DNA from 3 places in the Paenibacillus filicis genome. Region 3 is predicted to be linked to each of the others. Evidence: a T-box and tRNA genes for the amino acid it is inferred to sense, from the RefSeq annotation. Region 3 holds a T-box; the other regions hold tRNA genes.
What was found. The T-box of region 3 lies ahead of ileS (isoleucine--tRNA ligase). A T-box ahead of a tRNA ligase gene usually reads a tRNA of that ligase, here a tRNA-Ile.

Region 1 (6,881 bases), on a different contig from region 3:
TGGGGGAACCAGAGCGCCGTCCGCTCCTGGACCCGATCCTCACCGCGATAGACAGCCCGGACCTTCCAGCCGTCGCCTTGTTCCAGCGCGTTCTTTTCCTCCCGAGGGATCTCAAAGCGCGCGGAACGCAGGTCCTGCTCCCGGTTCAGCTGGATGTCGGCTGCCTTCCGTTCCGGCTCTCTGCCGTTCTGCGCATACAACTCCAGGGTGCCGACGAGCGGAAGCAGCTTGCGTTCGATGAGTTCGGCGTTCAGTGCCCCCGCTAGGAACGGATTACCGCCGCCGAGCACCAGGTCAAGATGATTGTCCAGAGCCGGGTCGATCGAATCCTGCCGCTTCTGGGCAAATGCGCGGAAATCCCGCCACTTCGTAAAAGCGTTCAGAACAAACACCGTCGGCTCCGTACGCACGACCGCTCCAGCCGCGATTCGGCCAAGACCATGCTCCAGCCCGAGCGTATATTCCGGGCGAAACAGCTTCAGGGAAGGGTCCCAAGAGATCCCGTAAGCGGCATTCTCTTTCTCGCAGAACAGCCAGTTCTCGGTGATCTGACTGCTATCCCAATGATCCGGATCGCTGGCGTAAGCGTCACCCATGTCCACGTAACGTTCCTGGTAGGGCAGGATGAGCCGCTTGCCGAATAACCCGAAATTCGTCAGCAGGTACATCTTCTCTACCAGCGCCTCGCTGCCGGTGTTGCAGATTTCGTGGTGAAATTCGGAAATCCCGCTTGCCAACAGCTTGGCCACCGATTTCACCTGCAGACCGGGGAAGTTGTCCGACTCGTAGAGGGCTTCGAGCACCTGATACTCCCGATCAGGATAAATCTTCACTTCCTTGGCCTGCTTCTTGGAGAATTCTTCGGCAAACGGCTTGCCCAGCTTCGGGTAGACCCACCAGAATCTATGGTCCGAGCCAGCATAACCGATGGTCATGTTATTATCCAGCTTGCTCAGGTGGATGGAGAATGCACCATTCACAGCAACCCACTGCTCCCCGTCCTCACCTCCGAAGCGGCCATACGTTCCCTTGAGCAGAACCGATAGCTTGCTGACAAAGGAGAACGCCTTCCCTACAGCCGGAACGGCTCTTACTTCAAGCTCTCGCGAGTACAGGCCGTAAGACCGCAAGGTGAACGGTACGGGGATAGAGGCTTTGCCCTTAGCTGGAATGGTGAAGCTTACTGTGCGCTCCGCCCATTCTACACAATCATCCTCCAGCCAGTCAAAAGCGAACTGCGCCTCCGACGCAAAATGATTCTCCACGTTCAGGTAGAACACGGCGGGAATGCCCGGATACGGCACTCCATCTGGCAGTGCCGGTTTCATCTTCACCGGAAGCTTCGTAGCAATACCGGTGCGGAACTCCGCCCTCCTGCCGCCGATGACCCACTGGCTCCTGACAATGGGATGAGTCTTCTTGGCATTCTGCTCCTCCTGCACCGGATCAAGCTCGAATTCGCCCTCTACGACGACGGTTTCTCCCGGATCAAGCGTATGGGCTGCGGACAGAGCAAACTTGATATTCTTGTCGTCCTGGCCCTTGATCTCGATCGCCAACTCGGACGCAGAGCGGTTCTGGATGCGATAACGAACCTTATAAACGGCACCGAACACGAGATCATGATCGTCGATCTCGGTGAAGATTGCAAAATCCGGCGTGTCCAGAGCGGTTAGCCCCCGTCCGGTCTTCTCGAATTCCGCCCGCAAGGCAAGCTCTCCCTTGCGCCAAGTGTAATCGAAGAAATCAAAGCCCCGCTCCCGGCGGCCATCCGGTTCGATCACGAGCTCGCGGGTGCTGTCAGCATACCAATCCAGCTCTTCGAAATACGGGGCGAGCACCTCGGTCTGCAGGATAGTCGGGATAAAGTTCATCAGATGGACGAAATCATCACTTTTTTCCCAGAAAAACCCGCACTTCTTGTACATCGGCACGGCCTTGGTGTTGCCCGCCCAGGTGAACAGATCGAGACGCGGCCAGCCCGCTTCCACGGTCTTGCGAACCGCATTCAAGATCAGATTCCGGCCAACCTTGTGCCCGTGATAATCGGGCCGTACATTCAACAACGGCACATACAAGGCCCCTTCGTCCTGGCGGTAGTGCGCGAAGCTGCAGAAGCCAACAACCTCCTCGCCGTGAACGGCGAGAAAGACATGAAGATGTGAGGAAATCTCCATTTCCCGGCGCACGCTGTCCTCCGTTCTCTGGTCGGTGCCGCCTCCCCAGCTTTCTTTGCTGAGGTTCCACATGTCAGCAACCGCTGCCGCGTAGGATGGTTCATATTCTATAATGCGGATTTGTTCGGCTGTGGCATTTGCTGTCATGTTCTCATCTCCTTTATCTAATCGATAAACGACGCCTGTACACCTTGTATTGATCGAAATAGCTTGATGAGCTATAGTTATTATAACATTAATTGGAAGAATAACGATGAGGTCTAAACTTTTTTACCCAAAGTTTACCTCATTCTTTTCTGTTGACTAGGCTGAGAGCATGCTGGAACGGGTTGAGATCGTTCAGGTGGAATGACTTGGAGGTGTAGAGGTGGGAGAGGAATTATTCAGATCTGCTGGTTGGGGTGTTCATGTTCTATCCGTAGAACGTGAGACGGTCAAGTTTCCCAAGGAAGAGGAAGCGCTGGCCTTTCGCTTACACATCCATGGGGATCCATCGATGAAGCTGCGCATGCATGACCAGATTCAGCTTATTGCAGGGCAGGCTGGTACCCCTTCATGGTCAGCTTTTAGAGCCGTCGTTAACCAATATGAATCAGGTTCGTTGTTATTGTTCATAAGCCCTCAGTACGAATCGCGCTTGGAGGAAGTGCTCAGATTTGAGCTACTATTTTCTCCGCTGGCATCCATTATGGGAATCAATGAGGTTATGCAAACCCTTGGCTGGTTTCCCCCGTTTCATTACGCTGAGATTACCCAAGCTGACCTGAGGGTTGAGAAAGAGGGCTTGGGAAAAACGTTGCGCATAACCATCAAAGACACAGCCGGAGATTTCTCCCCCTACGCCGTGTCTTTTCAATTTACAGGTATTCATGAGGAGAAGCTGTCTCCGTTTGACGAACAAAATAGGTTACTTCAATTGGATTTCTGCTATGAGCATGAAGCCATATATGTCTTCATGGATGCGCAGATGGGCTTCGGAGGATCTTTTCTATGCCGCGAGGTTAGTATGAGGGTAGAGTGAATTGCTCGGGCCGATGCTGTGGAGTTTTGTACTCAGCCATGATGAGGACATTGCGGATGAAGCACACGGATTCCGCCCGCGTCAGGTGGTCACCGCCTTGATAGCCCTAGACCATGGCGGCTGCTTTCCTCTGGGATAGCTGCTTGTCGAGCACATACCGAATCGCTTGGTCACCAATTGCGTTAACCCCTGTGTGACCGCTAGCAGCTCCGCAACGGCCGTTCGTGTAATCGGCTTATCGTGCTGCTCGATTTGGAGCGGATACTGATGCGCGGCGGCGAATGTATCATACGTTGCGCTCCAAGTTGTACTCTCCGGCTGTTCCGCTACTCCTTTTATAGCGATCAGGAGCATTTTCAGAAATTGTTCTTCCGTGGTTGTCGTATCCGGACTAAACCTACCAGGAGCCACGCCGCTCACCATACCGTTTTCTAACGCCCATTCGATGTCTGTCTTGGCCCAGTGGTGGCTTACCTTGGTAGTCAGTGATCTGAAGTGCTCCACGAATAAAGACTGATTCGCCGTCTTTGAGATACTTCTTAATATAATCCACTGTATCGAATGGAGTTAATGTTTTATTATCTTTTACTTTTTTCCTTCTTCATCTCGCTCAAGACCTGCTTTAATATTCATTTGAATCTCGAAATTGTCATCCCGTTCCTTGTATCTTTCACCCCAAGTAACTTTCTAGATATTTTTATTATCACGCTTACCATCACTAGGATCGCGATATACAAGATTAACCTCTTTTGTTTTTGATCCCATTAGCTCAACGTAGACAAATTCTGCTGGACTTGTTTTGATACCAAACTGAATCTTTTGCCAAGGATTACTCCCATCTTTCTTTCGCTAAATGCTTTGTCATTTGAAAGGCCTGTGACGATTCCTTTAAGAACAAACTGTCCCTATGTAGGTTGTAGGTTACTCATTATTATTTATCTCTCCTCATAATTTATATTATAATTATTGGTTAATTTAGAGGAAAGATTTCGGTGGATCTCTACTGTCTATTCATATCACCTACTTATCAGAGTAAAATTGTTGTTAGAATGAACTGTGGTTGCAATACAGATAGCGAGACTCGAACTCGCAAGGTGCATTACCGCAGCATTTTAAGTGCTGTGTGTCTGCCCTTCCACCATATCCGCTCAGTGGATCTTGCAGGATTCGAACTTGCGATGATGTGACCAGTTATGAGCTGGTTGCCATCGGCCTCTAGGCGAAAGATCCAGAATATAAATTCATCCTTTGTCACTTTTAATTGATTCAATTGCTTTCTTTATGTTTAATCCCATTTGCTTCACAATTATCTCAACCGAAAGTAACAAAGGAGGTTTATTCATTTGATGTACTCCTATTCTTTTGCGAAGCAGCTGCTTTTTTTGTGTAGTTAATATAGCATTTTCAAAATACTTTAAATTACATTTTTTATTCTTATAAAATTCGACTTTTATTCTTATTTATAAATTCTATTTTGTGCAATAATTTGAAATATTTAATAATGTGTACCTAGTTGTTCAAGGTAAGTTTTTATTGTAAAATCTACTATAAAGGAGGTGCTAAATGGCTGGAACTTTACGAAATCCTACTATTGGTGAAGTTTGGACCTTAGGTGAACCATCTCGAAAGAAATATGAAGAGGCTGAAAACGCAAAACGAAAAATTTTAGACTACATTCCTTTTAAAATCGGAAGAAAATTCGAAATTATTGAAGTTACTAATTTATTTGGTGGCATAAAATTAAAAGATTTACAAAACGAACGCTTTATTTTTCATGCATACAAACATCACCTAGGAAAGAAAGTAAGTAACTAAAAGAAGTCTCTGACTTCTTTTTTTATTTTTACAGATTTTAATTCTGCTCAAGCACTCCTTCTTTTATAGATAAATTCTCATCCTTACAACCACAATCAGCCTCGAACGCATAGAAAAAAACTTTACAGCGGTTCACTGGCAAGTTCCTTTCCATTCTGAACCAAATTATGCACCATTTAATTAGTTCAAGTCTATATGGCTGATCATTAATCTCTTTAATATAAAAGACAACATGCTTTCTGCCTAATGTTCAAAGATGTAAAGTGTACTTTTTATACTAAATCAATATTATTTTTAATTAAGGATCTTAGCAATCTCTGTAACTTGTTATTGGTCTCTTGATTAACTTTTTGAGACATATATGCATCCTCAATGAGTTTTGTTTCTGCCTCCACATCCTTAGTTAAATCGATAAACTGGTTATATGCTAGACCACCATGTTTGACATTCAACATAAACTCCCTTTCTTCACCCTGATAAACAATAGACGAAGAAAAGTCATTAAAATCAGTAGAATAGAATTTTGAAATAAACTTTAAAAAGTGCAATGACATCATTGCTTTCTTTGTATTGTATCCGAACTTATCTATAATCTCTTGTTGTTTATCAGAATTTGGCTTAAGCAAATCCTTCATCTGACCGTGATACATACCATAACAGCTATTATACAAGTTCCTTAAATTGATTCTTGCTAAATCGTCACGCATTCCAATAATTTGATTTATTTCTTTATAGTCATATGTATCAATCTCAACTGAAAACAAAAGCTCTAGGAATGTTAGATTTGAGTTAAATAGAAGTTTTTCAAGCTTCCTAACATCATGTATCTCAATATCTTCAGCATCTGAAGTGGTAAAATTTTTGTATATGACACCATTATACAAATCATCAAAGGTAGGCAATACAAATAGCTTGATGTCTCGATCAGATTTATTGTCATTTAGATTTCTATTTACGCTCCCAGAAAGAGCCTTAAATACTACTTCTCGTCCATGTACTTTCACTTTTTATAGTCATCTCCTGCCCAACGAAATGCACGTTTTATTTAAACTCCAATTTATCGTAAATCTTAATAAATATCTTCGCAATGTTTCGAGCATCGTCAATACCCCTGTGATGGATACCTTCCAATTGAAGCTTCAGCATTTGTAAAGCTCTTTCCATGCCGACACCTCTTCCCTTACCAATCATCTTTCCGTGCTGGTGCTTTATGCTAATATGATTCAGCAGCCAGTTATTCGAGATTTTATGTAAATCGCAATCCGTCATCAACTGGTTTTTATCATAAAAGCCCCAAGAGCATAGGAAATATTCCTCTTCACCTATCCAATCCTTGAATTTATTAATGGCCTCTATAAAGTAAGGGGCCTTATTAACATCCTCTTGTTTGATAGATGTAAGGTTTTTACAGAAATCCGACAACCATGGATTCCGTATTGGTTTGATGAATGTTTGAAACTCATCAACAAACTCAAGTTTGTCATTTAATTTAACTGCACCAATTTCAATTGTTTCATTTCGATTTGAACGGACATTCTCCCAGCAGGTGGCCTCTAAATCAAGTATAATATAGTTCATTTTACTCATCCATTTCTTAAAGTTGTTATTGTCTATAATAGCATTATTAACCAAAAAAATTCTCAGTAATTATTAATTCTAATAAAACAATACTAATTAGACAATGTATTTATGTCAGCTGCAATACATCTGTAAATATCAATCTCTGATTCCGTGGTAACTCAATATCAGCATGAAAATGAGCAAAAAACCATTTTTTATACTTTAATTTCTTATCTATGTCATTAAAATATCTGTGCATCTGATCCAATTCATACCTAATACCCAGTCGCTCGCTTATCCGCTCCATA
Region 2 (6,881 bases), on a different contig from region 3:
TGATGCAGTCGGCCTACATGGAGCGAACAAGAGGTAGAGACCGCCAATACCCGTATGGTGCCTACCCTGATCTCCGGAATCGTGTTGACAACCTCCAATCGTGTTAGCGGGAACGGCAGCGGTTGAGGGAGGGGGACGGAGAACAAGGGATAAGCCTCCAGCTCCCCTTCCGAACCGGAAAACCGACTGATTTCGCGCTGGATGGCAAGCACCAGCGCTTCTGGGATGAATTCGTATAAATCGCCGATGAATAAGGCCGAAGCATAGCCTACGCTGTACACCTTCATGTACTGGACGCGGCTTGTTCGCTCCCGATCCGCCGTCATCTAGGCCTCTCCCGAGGCGATGATTTTAGCCGGTCCGATAATGAGCGACTCCGGCGGTGTGTCGAAGACCGACGACAGCATGATCGTATCTGCATCCCCGATGAGAAACAACGAGGCACTCGCCACGCCGTCCAGATTGATATCTCCGACACTAAGCACTTTATTTTCCACCTGCAGATAAATCTCCTCCGGATTGTCCTGCCGCATCCGATCCTCCTCCTTGTTGCTGAAGCTTTAATACATATTGGTCAAGACCCGCCCGGATATCGTTGATCACATCATCCGCAACGACTCGTTCCTGCTCCGGGGTGATGGAGCGCGGGGCCGGGCCGGCGACGGTCTCCATATAATACTCGATACGCTGCCCGGTCTGCCCCTGCAAATCAAGGGCTATTTTCTGAACGAGTCCCTCTTCCTTCTTCAGCTGGTATTGCTCTTGGAGCTGAGTTAGCTCTCCCGGCAGCTGCTGATCCAGATAACTGTTCACCTGCTTCTGAATTCGCTCGAAGGCTTCCGATCTGGACGTATTGGTCGTGATCGTCTTGCCGCCCACCGCTAGGTCATCGATGCTTTGTCCACCCAGTCCAGCCGGGGACATGCCGACATTCAGCGTGCCTTCCAAAGTCTCTACCTTTAGCTGGTCGAAATTATATTCGATTTTATCGATATGAATCCGATCCTGATTTTTAACCTGCTCCAGCTCCTTTTCCATCCGGTCAAGCCTGCTTTCCAGATACCGAATCCGATCCGTTTGCCATTTCAGATAAGAATGGAGCTGCTGGAAATAGGTCTCGAAATTCGAATTCAGGCCCATGGCTTATTCCTCCGTTTTACATTTAACGGGACGGGACCGGAAGCGGCACCAACGGCAATGGCGATTGCTCTTCCGCAGCTCCTGCCATACCCAGCTCAGGAGCAGGCCCTGTAAATCCCCCTGTGTTGTATAAATTGGATAAGGATCGGATGGCCCCGGCCGTACCGATCTGAAGGACGGAAGAGTTGTTCACGGCGCCAATTTTCATCTGATGAATCACGATGCTTTGATGAACCGTCCAATTCGCCAATGCCTACCACCTGCCTTAGTTCGTAAGGGCGATATTCGAATCCAGCACATCATTATCATACGTATTGGTCGTACTGACATAATTATAGACACGCAGGTTGTCGCCTGTGTTGAAGGACCCCGCTCCCGCGAAGGTTTTGGCTACGGACTGCGGGGCGAGCTGGACGGAATCTCCAATATGCACGATGGAGCCCGCGCTGACGTTGTTGATCTTGATGGCGCCCACGATAGCCGGCATGAGGCAACACCTGTTTCGCATGGATTTGTTTCAATATATGACGTGCGAGGGCAAAGTATGTATTTCCGGCCAATTTCAATCATGCGCTTCCTGCCGGCATCATATAATGGCACCAAAGGAGTGATTGCTTATGAGCGGGCCCAACCCATCCCAACCCTCCAATTCCAACCCCTATTTCGATATGAACTGGAAGCAGTTCGAGCAATTTTTTGGAGGAAAAATGCCCTTCCCCCCAGCTTCGGAGATTCCCGGTGATTTATCCTGGGTCGACGGCTACATCAAGGATGTGATGAAGCAGGCGATGCCGCAAGCCCAGACTCAAGGACTCAAGCATCATTTTCATACGGAGGTTTTCGACACGCATCGAAACATCATCGTCAAGGTCCACATTCCCGATAAAGCCCAAGCGCGTAAAATCAGGGTGCTGCTCAATGTAAGTACCCTGCGCCTGGAAGGTCTGCCTCAAGACAAAAGCCAGATGGTCCGTCTCCCGAGTCTGGTCAATGCGAGCAGCTGCAAAGCCGTCTACCGCAATGGCATTCTCCAGCTCCATATGCGCAAGCAATCGTCAGAGCATCCCTTCTACGAGATTGATGTCCGATTCTAATCCGCACATTAGGCGCAAGCAAAAAGCACACGTCCTCCGGATCGCCGTGACACGGAGCGTGTGCTTTTTCCTATAGCGCCTAAGAACAACTAATTATTGCCCGCATTGTTGCTGTCGAAGATATCCGGATCAATCGTATTCGTAAAGCTGAGCAGCGTGAAGGTTGCGCTGAAATCACCGGTGTTGCCGCCCCCGGCTCCCGATGCCGTCTTCGACGTGCTTTTCGGTGTGACCTGCAAAACATCGCCGAATACCAATTCTCCATCATTGCCTGTAACTTTGATCGGAGCCAGAATAATCGAAGGCATTCTGATTCTCTCCTTCCCTGTCTTGTGGTTAAGTATATGACCGCATTCTAGAAATCATCCCGGCGGACATGCCGATAGGCGGGGAAAATCTTGAAAATTCCACTAACATCCCCGCCCCTGCTTCTTCAAATAAAAAAAATCGCATGCGTCCCGTCTCCACGAGAGCATACGATTTCCTTTCTTGCAACAGCTATAATGCCGAGAACCGGACTCGAACCGGTACGGGAGAAACTCCCGACAGATTTTAAGTCTGTTGCGTCTGCCTATTCCGCCATCCCGGCACATTCATTAGTCATCCTAGCCGACTTGGGCTTATTATATCCTGCTTATTCATGAGAAAGCAAGACTTGCAATTGAAGACGGCAAACAGAACAAACTTGTTCGTAATCCCTGAAAAGCTTGAAAACTTTTGCATAATAACCCTTCCTGACGGGGAACATATCCCTACATTGGCGGATACAAGTCAATGAAGATAAATCCAGGAGGGATTTCAGGTATGGCTACAGGTCAAGGTCGTTCCAACAATCAACTGGTCGTTCAACAAGCTGCATCAGCATTAGCCCAACTGAAGTACGAAGTTGCACAAGAGCTTGGTATTCAAATCCCGCAGGACGGGTATTACGGATACGTAGCAACTCGCGATACAGGCGCAATCGGCGGCCACATTACCCGCAGATTGGTCCAAATTGCCGAGCAGCAATTGTCCGGCCAATATTCAAGCAACCGCTAGTCCTTGATTTAGTCACAACAGTAAGCTGAGTCTAAACCAGCTGTAAAGATGACATGTACCCGTCTGTTGCCGCAGGCGGGTTTCTTGCTATCTCCACAGGAAAGCATACAATCGCATCTCGCTATCCTGAATGTTACTGAAGCTGCTGCTCCCCAATAGAACCAGGACGATTAGAGGCTCGTATATTCCGTTTGAGCTTGTCCCTGGAGCGATCCCATTCCTCTCCGCCGCCTCTATTCCTGCCTAGAGAAGAGCCGGTGGGTCCTTCCTCCCGCCCGGCTTGCATCGCTTTTAAATAATTAAAGGCTTCATCGAAATTGGAAAAGTGATTCATGCGCGTTCCTCCACATGCGTGTGATTTCTTCTTTTACCCGCTATGGGAAGGACTTAATCAGGCCGGGTCGAACGACAAGCCCCGATGGATAGCATAGCCCTCTGGGATCGGGTTTATACGGCTTGAGGAATAAAAAATGACGGATCCATCATTTGAACAGCATTTTGTTCCTAATTGTAAGGAAATAGTAACTTCGTGTGAAAATAAACAGAATTTCCCCGTGCAATTTGTTATGATAGGAACAGGTAGAGCAATGAACTCGAATCTGTATCTGGGCACTTGGATTCGAGGGAGCTAGTAGTGCAACCGGGCCACCTTTCTTCGGGAAAGGTGGCATTTGTTTTAAGTTGTGAAAAATTTCAAAAGTCAGGAGGCACCAAAATGAAGCAGACGATTCATGGTGAAAACATCATCCTTCAATTGGGTATCTCGGAAGAGTCGTTTAACCGGTGGAAAGCAGATCATCTAGTCTTAGAATCGACGAAGGTTGATCCAGCCTCAGCCTCAGTACATAATACCTATCTAAATCGTAAGAGAGAGACCACCCAACGTCCGCTGGCAGCAAGAAGCAGAAGCTATCAGAACAGACCCTTCCGTTCGCCAGCCCCAGGCTCTTCAGGCATGTCCGTACGAAGGAAAAGCTGATTTCCCCGGGCTCCCACAGAAGACTCTGTCGGGGAAAGACAGTCTTGCTTAAAGCCTCTGGCTTATCCATCATGCAGTTCCTGCCGATATGTAGTGAGTACCTCGGATTGTTCTGACGTGCTGATGTCCCTTCGATTAACCTTGACGGCCGCGGCCTTCAAACCAACGCAGCGCGCATTCATCAACCCTCTACATAACCGTTTTCTGCAGTACGGAACCTTTAAGATCCCCTCATGCCTTAGCACTTTTATTCCATCCTTCGATTTAAAAGCAACCATTAGCTAACCCCAGCAATAAAAAACCCCCTCGCTTAGAGCGAGGGGGTTCTTCTTGACTATGGGCCCTGAGGGACTCGAACCCCCGACCAATCGGTTATGAGCCGACCGCTCTAACCAACTGAGCTAAGGGCCCTGACAAACTTATTGCGGGGGCAGGATTTGAACCTGCGGCCTTCGGGTTATGAGCCCGACGAGCTACCGGGCTGCTCCACCCCGCGTCATTATAAATGCTGTCCTCGGACAGCGACAAAAATAAATATACACCAACCCAGGCCCCATAGTCAAGAAATATTTTACACAATGTACCGGACACCGAACCTTCCTTTCGTCGACCGAAAAACTTCGACCTCCGCAGGGCATTCGTAGCCATAGATCCACCAGTCTTCTTCCATCCGCTTGGCTAGGCAGCCTGCCTGAAATTTGCTCTCATACAGCTTCACCCAATAGATCCATTTCACCATGTTCACACCCCGCTGTAAAATCTGATCATAAAGTCACAGGCGTAGTGTAACCAGAAAGAAGCCCCCTTATTTCAAAGGGAGCTTCCGAATAGTAAGGGAGATGAAGGAAATAAGAGGGCTCGCTTCTTCTGCCTGTCCTGTCAGCCTGCGTTTTCCTCAGGAATATCCTGAACTGGCGAGAAGGGCACTACGCTATCCCGTTCCTGCTGATCCCGCTGATGATGGGCGATCCGGCTTGAGGCCGAAGCGGCGATGCTGGCTACCAGATCGTCCAGAAACGTATGGACACCATCGCCTGTTTTTGTATCAAGCTTGCGGATAATTCCAATCTTCTGCTTATCCAGATGACCAAAAGTCGTCACCGCGATGCTACCGTATCCAAACACAGAGCCGAGTGCAAGCGTCTCGTCGCATCCGAATAATCCTTCATCCGAAGCTATGATCGATTGAATAGGCTCAGAGAGCATGCCTTTCTCGGCAAGCACATCCAGCTCTATCCCGACTAAGATCGCATGCTGAAGCTCCCGCTTCTGCAGTACCGCATGAACGGCATTCATACAGTCCTCCAAGGTCAGATCGGGATGATACGGACTTTGCATCTCTCTGACAATCAAGGCTACATCCTCTATGGTGACGCCACGTTCTTGAAGTTTCTGATAAACGGCAGCTCTGATTTCCTGGCTGTGGACTTGTCGAGTCATACGTATCGCCCCTTTGAGAGAAGTGCTTCTATTATACCATTCTATGAGACCGCTTGTACGGTTGTGATGCGGTATGACGACATGCAACTTGTGGAGCTCCGCCCATTTTGACAGCGAGCTGTTACATTTTTCCTCAGCCTGTTTAAACATATATGATCAAGCAAGAAGGAGTGAACCGGATGTTACGCTATAGGTCAGTTATGAAGACATGGGGACTTGTCTCCCTTGCGCTCAGCTTACTGCTTGGATTATCATCCGTACCTGCACATGCGCAAGATTCTTGGACCCGGTATAGGTACATCGCCCATGGCATGGGCCAAATCGACGGCGTGGATATCTCCAATTCGCGCGAAGCCTTTATAACTAATTATGAAAGAGGATTTCGCGTTTTCGAAGCCGATCTGATCCTGACCACCGATGACCAGCTGGTCGCCCGGCATGATTGGTCCGACTATTTGACGAAAAAGCTTCGTCAGCCCCTTGCTTCCGAGAAAATGATCGATTCACCGATGTCATTGGAGCAATTCAAAGCAAGACTGATCCTGAATCGGTACCATCCGATGGATGTCTCGGAGCTGCTCAGCTTGCTTAAAGACTACCCGGAGGCCTATCTCATTACGGATACCAAGGAAACCGATTCACGGCTTGTTGAGAAGCAATTCAGATTGCTGGTCAACGCCGCCAAGTCCGTAGACCCAGACCTGCTGAACCGAATCGTCCCGGAGCTGTATACACCGGAGATGATCCGGCAGGTGAGATCGATCTATCCATTTCCATCCTTTCTATTCTCCCTGTACTTGTCCTCGCTCAGTCATGATGAGGTCTTGAAGGAGGTGCGCACACTGGGTGTTCAAGCGCTGGCAATGCCGTTCGAAAGAGCTGAGGCAGGATGGATCAGCAGTCTGAAGGCAGCAGGCGCAGTGGTCTATACGCATACAGTGAACGAGCCCAAAGAATGGGAACGCCTGCGGGATATGGGCGTTCATGGCGTCTATACGGACCAGTCGGCTCCTATCGGGCGAAAAACAGCCGTGTCCCTTCCGCTAAGCGATATGCTGACAAGGTATGAAACCGAGCCTACCGACGGTTCGCAATCCCCGACATTAATGCCCATCCCCCAGCAGCAGAATGCCCCCTGGATGACTTGGCTGCTGGATAAAATGAAAGATTGGCTCCAATCCGGCCGAAGT
Region 3 (6,881 bases):
TATCATGCTCGAACCAGAGAACGACTTCATCATAGCGATGGAAGTCAGCCAACGTTCGCTCCTGCGCTTCGCTGATTCGGAGGTACTCCAGACGTGGCACCCCTATCGTGCGCTCTAGATAATCTGCACGCATGGCACGGTGCTCGGGGACGGCGGGTTCCGTACATACGGGGCCGTGTGAGTAGATCTCCCTCCATACGAGAATATCCCCTTGCACGACGCCCTTCCGTAGAGTTTTTTCCACAGAATCCCCATTCACGATATGCAGCATCCGTCTGCCTCCTTCATTCGCATAGGTCAAATAATTGTAACGCTACCCTCATGTTGAACCTCAACGTGGCGATGGATTCATGAAGCTGGGGATGCCACTCGCGGTTTTCGATCAGTACCGATAAGCTAACCGGAGACTCGAGGACTGAGCGTTCTCATAAGGTAAAGCGCGGTGTCGCATCCTGTAATCCACCCCTTTCTCCTCAGTCTATAGAAGTGCTTGTGGAGTTCACAGAGGTTACGAGACTATAGAGAGAGGAATCGAAAAAATGCCCTTGACTCGTAGAACCAGGGCGTATTCATTGAAGGGGGACTAATTTTAGTTGGAACTTGCCGAGAATGGCTTAGAATTGACCCAGAGCGACCTTCTCGAGCGTAACGACTCATCCCGGAAGGAGGGGCTCAAATCGTGTTAGTGCGGGGGAGAGCTAGATTCGCGAGGGTTGATTCGGATAACCTTCCCGAGGACGTGGCCGATATCAACAGCTCCGAACGTTCGGCTATCGAGGCTGTTGAGGCGGTTGTCCCCTAGGACGAAAATGGTATCCTCAGGTACGATTTGCTCGGGATAATCGAATGGGGCCCCAGCGTTAAGCCGGAGGGAATCCGCAAGTTGCGACTGGAGGTACGGTTCTTCCCGGGCGACACCATCGATATAGAGCCGATGCTCCTGGATACGAATCTTTTCTCCAGGGAATCCGATCACTCTCTTGATAAATATGCGATCATCCGAGAGCTTGAACACGAGGATGTCACCACGCTGAAACGGATGCGTTGAGTAATAATCAGGATCAACGGTTAACCGATCCTCGGAAGCTATTGTGGGCAACATCGCAGGGCCTTGGGCCACGTAGTGCTTGTAGCTGAATTCGTCCGCCAATCCGGGGAAGGTCAGCATGAGAACGAGTATAAGTATGCTCATAGTCGAGAGGTCTCCTTCAAACAAAATAAGCAAGAGAACAGCATGCCAGGCTTGAGCTTCTTGAAGGCCCCCCTAACCCAGTTTCTTTTCTAGAGGTTAAGGACTATAGCGGGGCGCACGCCGTCACGGGCTAGACTCACACTCGCATAGCTGCGAATGCTGCAGCTTGGTCCGACAAAAAACGCGCGTGAAGGCTTGTTTCCCTGTGTTCGCAGCCACCACCAGGAACAGCCCGCTTCTTCGCCGTTTCGGAGGACATAGTTATCCTTGTTCGTTTTATCATAGACATATAAGCTGCAGCCATCAGGCTTTTTCGCTTTGGCGAAGTCTGTTCCGACGGCTCGCCGCCAATCCTTGCCGGGTATATCCGATAACTTCTTGATCTCCGTTGCGCTAAGTAAAAAAACCTTGTCCTCCGTATCCGGAGTGCCCTCTCCATTGTCCGTGCAAGGAGTCGTCTTTATCCATTTCTTTTCGGCGGCCTGAAAAGCCGAGTTATAGAATTCATCGTTCAGCCACTTGCGCAAATTACAGTCACGCCATGTAATGTCCACGCAATCACGCCAAGTCATATCCGCGCCCTCACCGTGATACCGTCTACAGTCCAAAATATACTCGCTTAACATCGACAGCTCGCTGCCCGAATTTTGCAGGACCCGCCACTTGATCGGCGTTCTATCCGTACCGTCCGCCGTCTGAGGATAGGTACCGAAAGTTATAATTTCGCCGGGCATTATGCTGCGAAGCAGAAGTGGGAAAGTAAGATGATCATGTTCCAATACATTCTCCTCCTTACTTTTCTTATCGTCTTCGATCATACAACATGCATGCAAGATTTCGGTTTATATACTATGCTTCCTTGCATAGGTGGGCAGAAACGATGAGATATAAATCATTACCATAAATCTGATCTCTCATAACGTCGTCGTATTGGCGGATGTAGATGTGTCAAGAGGGTTACGTGAAGAGAAGCTGCTGTTGGAGCTGTGCCTTGTGAGGATTCACGGATAGATGCAGAAGCCTGGGTAAGAAGGCATTTTTGCCTTGAAAGTTTGAAAGAATGGCTCGGGACGGGATCGAACCGCCGACACTAGGATTTTCAGTCCTATGCTCTACCAACTGAGCTACCAAGCCTTGAAAGTTGAAAGTGATGGCTCGGGACGGGATCGAACTGCCGACACTAGGATTTTCAGTCCTATGCTCTACCGACTGAGCTACCGAGCCTTGAACGTTGAAAGTGATGGTGGCTCGGGACGGGATCGAACCGCCGACACTAGGATTTTCAGTCCTATGCTCTACCAACTGAGCTACCAAGCCTTGAACGTAATCTCTTATAAAAAAACATGGAAAAACAAAAAGGCCCTCATCCAAAGGGACGAGAAGCCGCGGTACCACCCTAAATTAGAACTTTCCTTTTACAAACAGAAATGTTCTCACTTGAAAAAATAACGGATAAACCGGTACACCTCTACTTACCCAAAAGGGGTTCAAGGGACAGCTCCGGAGCGAACTTCAATCAACTCTTACCCTTAGAAACGCTCTCAGTCTTCGGCGTTTCCTCCCTGAAAGGAGGCATTGATTTACTTTTCTCCATCTAAGCTTTTGTATGGATATGTAATTTTCATTATTGTATGTTACAGCCGACGATAAGTCAATAATTGGAACAAAATTATTTATCGATTAAACAAAGGGTCCTTGTTGTGAACTCGCCTGCTGCTAGGAATCCCTAGGATACTATGATGCCCATCCCGTTTATCGAGAGTATGGTTCAAGCTGTGAAGAACAAATAGGACATAGAATCCTAACCGGTTCAGCTTGTATCATCTTGACGAGTGCACGCGGCTTCGATACATCTGTAGTTGGCCCTTGACTCTTCCTCCATTTAGGTGTAAAACTAACGTATCAGAATCATCTGTATAAATTCATTGACGAGAACGAGTACGCTAAATCCCTTGTCCCCCAGAGAGTTGGCCCTGTGCTGAAAGCCAACGTTCAAGACTTAGCCGAACATCCTCTCCGAGAAGGAAAGCTGAAGCAATCCAAGTAAGCTGACCCGGGACCCCGCCGTTACAAGGGGCGCGTATGATGGTACGCAGTACGAGTGTCGCAACAATCCCGCAAGAATGGGGATGCATGCGGAACAAGGGTGGTAGCGCGAGAGTCAATCTCGTCCCTTACGGGACGGGATTTTTTTGTTTTTTCAGCCCATAATGTGAAGAGAAGGGATGATCCAGAAATGAGAAAAGTGGATGTAAAGGAGCCGGCAAGAGCCCGCGAGCTCCGGGTGCTGGGGCAGTGGAGGGAGCAAGAGACGTTCCGTCAATCGATGGACAGCCGCAAGGATCGTCCGAATTTCGTCTTCTACGAAGGACCGCCGACAGCCAATGGCAAGCCTCACATCGGCCATGTACTAGGCCGCGTGATCAAGGATTTTATCGGGCGCTATAAGACGATGTCCGGCTACCGCGTCGTCCGCAAGGCCGGTTGGGACACGCATGGCCTCCCGGTGGAGCTGGGCGTGGAGAAGCAGCTCGGCATCTCCGGCAAGCAGGAGATTGAGAACTACGGTGTGGCGGAGTTCGTCAAGCAGTGCCGCAGCAGCGTGTTTGAATACGAGAAGCAATGGCGGGAGTTGTCCGAGGCTATCGGTTATTGGACAGATATGGAGAATCCATACGTCACCCTGACCAACGACTACATCGAGAGCGTGTGGCATATCCTGTCCACCATTCACGGGAAAGGGCTGCTGTACAAAGGCCATCGCGTCAGCCCTTACTGTCCGGACTGTCAGACGACGCTCAGCTCGCATGAGGTAGCTCAGGGCTACGAGGATGTGAAGGACCTCAGTGCCACAGTGAAATTCCGCAGCAAGGCGGGCGGAGAAGTGTTCCTGGCCTGGACGACGACGCCTTGGACGCTGCCGGCCAACGTGGCGCTGGCGGTGAACCGGGACCTGGACTATGCCAAGGTCGAGCACCAGGGACAGGTATACATCGTGGCGCTGAACCTCGTGGAGCAGGTGATGAAGCAGGACTATACGATCCTGTCTACGCATAAGGGAGCCGAATTTGTCGGCGTATCTTATGAGCCTCCTTTCGGCTATGTCAGCTTGAAGCACGGTCATGTCGTCGTAGATGCCGACTATGTGAGCGATACGAGCGGTACGGGGATTGTCCATATCGCTCCGGCTCACGGGGAGGACGACTACAAGACGGCTCGGAGCCACGAGATCGACTTCATCAATGTGGTTGATCTGAGCGGTCGCTATACGGCGGAGATCACAGATTTTGCCGGACGGTTCGTCAAGGACTGCGATGTGGATATCGTGAAGGAACTGTCCGCGCGGGGGCTGCTGTTCGCCAAGGAGCGCTATGAGCACAGCTATCCGTTCTGCTGGCGGTGCAAATCCCCACTCCTGTACTATGCAACGGAGAGCTGGTTTATCCGGACGACGGCGGTTAAGGACCAGCTGATCGAGAATAACAGCCGGGTGGACTGGTATCCCGGCTACTTGAAGGAAGGCCGGTTCGGCAAGTTCCTGGAGGAGCTGGTCGACTGGAATATCAGCCGCAACCGGTACTGGGGGACGCCGCTCAATGTTTGGGTGTGTCAGGACTGCGATGGCGAGCATGCCCCGGGCAGCTACCGTGATCTGCAGGAGCGGGCGCTCCAGCCGATCGGCGACGATCTGGAGCTGCACAAGCCGTATGTCGACGAGGTTAAGCTGCGCTGCTCTTGCGGCGGCGTGATGGAGCGGACGCCGGAGGTGATCGACGTCTGGTTCGACAGCGGCTCGATGCCGTTCGCCCAGTACCATCACCCGTTCGGCGATGAGCAGCAGTTCCGTCAGCAGTACCCCGCCGATATGATCTGCGAAGGCATCGACCAGACCCGCGGCTGGTTCTTCAGCCTGCTGGCCGTCTCGACGCTGTACAACGGGCAGATGCCGTACAAGGCGGTTCTCTCCACCGGGCATATTCTGGATGAAGCCGGGCAGAAGATGTCCAAGAGCAAGGGCAATGTCATCGACCCTTGGGACATCATCGGGGAATTCGGCAGCGACGCTTTCCGCTGGGCGATGCTGTCCGGCAGTGCGCCGTGGAACAGCAAGCGGTTCGCCAAGTCGATGGTAGCGGAAGCGAAGTCCAAGGTAGTCGATACGCTGCACAATACCCATGCGTTTTACGCGCTGTATGCGGCCATCGACGGTTATCGGCCCGAGGAACATCCAGCCCGTGTGTCGGAGAACGAGCTGGACCGCTGGATCTTATCGCGGTTGAATAGCACGCTGAGGCTGGTCCGGAAGGGACTGGAGGCCAATGATTTCCTGAACCCTGCCAAGCAGCTCGAGCTGTTCATTGACGAGCTGAGCAACTGGTATATCCGCCGTTCCCGTGACCGGTTCTGGGGCAGCGGGCTGACGACAGATAAAGTGTCCGCCTACCAGACGCTGCGGGATGTGCTGATGACGGTAGCCGGGATCGTCGCTCCGTATCTGCCGTTTATCGCCGAAGATCTGTGGGGGAATCTCGGAGGAAAGGGCAGCGTGCACCTGACGGATTATCCGGACGTGCGGGAGGAACGGATCGACGAGCAGCTCGAGGCCGATATGGGCCAGGCGCGGCAGATCGTTGAGCTGGCCCGCACAATCCGGGCTGAGTCTGGCGTCAAGACGCGGCAGCCGCTATCCGAGCTTATCGTGGCACTGGACGGGGAGTTCGATCTGAGCCGGTTCGCAGAGATTATCCGCGAGGAAATCAATGTGAAGGCGCTGCGTGCGGAGAGCGGAAGCGGAGGGTTCGTCGACTATAGCCTCAAGCTGAATCTGAAGACAGCGGGCAAAAAATACGGCAAGCTGGTCGCCCCGGTGCAAGCTCTTCTGCGCGGACTGGGAGCCGATGAGGCTCGGCAGGCGGTCGAGAAAGGCGGGCTGCGCCTTGATGTAGAAGGCCAGACGCTGGAGCTTCCGCTTGAGGAGCTGCTGGTAGAGAAGCAGGCCAAGACCGGCTTTGCCTCCGCCTCGACAGGCGGAGTCACCGTGACGCTCAACACGGCCATTACGCCGGAGCTGGAGCAGGAGGGCTGGGTACGAGAGGTCATCCGCATCGTGCAAGACTACCGCAAGCAGTTGGAGCTGCCGATCGAGCGGCGCATTCGGCTTGTGCTGGATGTGAATCCTGAGCTCGAAGAGGCACTGGTCCGCTTCGACAGCGTGCTGCAGGAGCATGTGCTGCTGGAGAATGTCCGGTATGGACAGGAAGAAGGGATGGACGCCTTCCCGATGGGGGACCGTCAGGTCCGGCTGCGGGTCGAATAAGACTGTCTGCCGATTGTTGGCGGGGACGCTGCGCAGACCGTATGCTGCAGGTTTCGGTGGATTAGGGGCTGGAGGTCTCAGTCTCCGTATCGGGCAACCTCCTGCTCCGCTGGGCCTAATCCCCGCAGCTAAGGAGAGCCGGTCCGTATGGAGAGGCTGACCAGCCTGCCTGCTCGTATAGACGTGAATATTCGGACGCAAGAAGGGAAATGGCAGCTTTTGTTGAATGATAGGGGTATCCGCTGCTGGATGAAAAACCCATAACAACAGGAGGTTACCCCGTGATTCAAGCTAGGTTCTATGTACTTATGGGGACACTGTGCATCATGCTGCTGCTGGCGGTGGCTGAGGGCAGCACGGTGTCCGCTGCGG

Region 1: it encodes a tRNA-Ile, which carries the amino acid that the T-box ahead of ileS (isoleucine--tRNA ligase) is inferred to sense. The anticodon was not compared.
Region 2: it encodes a tRNA-Ile, which carries the amino acid that the T-box ahead of ileS (isoleucine--tRNA ligase) is inferred to sense. The anticodon was not compared.

Annotation. Positions count from the first base shown of each region.
Region 1 covers NZ_JBBPCC010000039.1:6,949-13,829, forward strand. The annotation lists gene WMW72_RS34210 (GNAT family N-acetyltransferase) at 1-2,324, opposite strand, end outside; gene WMW72_RS34215 (Imm50 family immunity protein) at 2,545-3,198, shown strand; gene WMW72_RS34220 (S-layer homology domain-containing protein) at 3,280-3,702, opposite strand; tRNA gene WMW72_RS34225 (tRNA-Leu) at 4,265-4,346, opposite strand; tRNA gene WMW72_RS34230 (tRNA-Ile) at 4,351-4,428, opposite strand; gene WMW72_RS34235 (hypothetical protein) at 4,762-5,013, shown strand; gene WMW72_RS34240 (DNA polymerase beta superfamily protein) at 5,286-6,017, opposite strand; gene WMW72_RS34245 (3'-5' exonuclease) at 6,055-6,591, opposite strand; gene WMW72_RS34250 (metallophosphoesterase family protein) at 6,701-6,881, opposite strand, start outside.
Region 2 covers NZ_JBBPCC010000011.1:149,033-155,913, reverse strand. The annotation lists gene WMW72_RS18000 (spore germination protein GerPE) at 1-326, opposite strand, end outside; gene WMW72_RS17995 (spore gernimation protein GerPD) at 327-533, opposite strand; gene gerPC (spore germination protein GerPC) at 487-1,140, opposite strand; gene WMW72_RS17985 (spore germination protein GerPB) at 1,163-1,390, opposite strand; gene WMW72_RS17980 (spore germination protein) at 1,406-1,627, opposite strand; gene WMW72_RS17975 (Hsp20/alpha crystallin family protein) at 1,758-2,234, shown strand; gene WMW72_RS17970 (spore germination protein) at 2,324-2,542, opposite strand; tRNA gene WMW72_RS17965 (tRNA-Leu) at 2,739-2,823, opposite strand; gene WMW72_RS17960 (alpha/beta-type small acid-soluble spore protein) at 3,039-3,272, shown strand; cyclic di-GMP riboswitch class II at 3,846-3,927, shown strand; tRNA gene WMW72_RS17955 (tRNA-Ile) at 4,589-4,662, opposite strand; tRNA gene WMW72_RS17950 (tRNA-Met) at 4,674-4,747, opposite strand; gene WMW72_RS17945 (hypothetical protein) at 4,823-4,990, opposite strand; gene WMW72_RS17940 (phosphatidylglycerophosphatase A family protein) at 5,131-5,691, opposite strand; gene WMW72_RS17935 (phosphatidylinositol-specific phospholipase C/glycerophosphodiester phosphodiesterase family protein) at 5,871-6,881, shown strand, end outside.
Region 3 covers NZ_JBBPCC010000031.1:58,574-65,454, reverse strand. The annotation lists gene WMW72_RS32035 (DUF1835 domain-containing protein) at 1-271, opposite strand, end outside; gene lepB (signal peptidase I) at 683-1,192, opposite strand; gene WMW72_RS32025 (DUF6273 domain-containing protein) at 1,282-1,971, opposite strand; tRNA gene WMW72_RS32020 (tRNA-Phe) at 2,254-2,326, opposite strand; tRNA gene WMW72_RS32015 (tRNA-Phe) at 2,344-2,416, opposite strand; tRNA gene WMW72_RS32010 (tRNA-Phe) at 2,434-2,509, opposite strand; T-box leader at 2,561-2,798, opposite strand; T-box leader at 3,109-3,370, shown strand; gene ileS (isoleucine--tRNA ligase) at 3,429-6,509, shown strand; gene WMW72_RS32000 (stalk domain-containing protein) at 6,791-6,881, shown strand, end outside.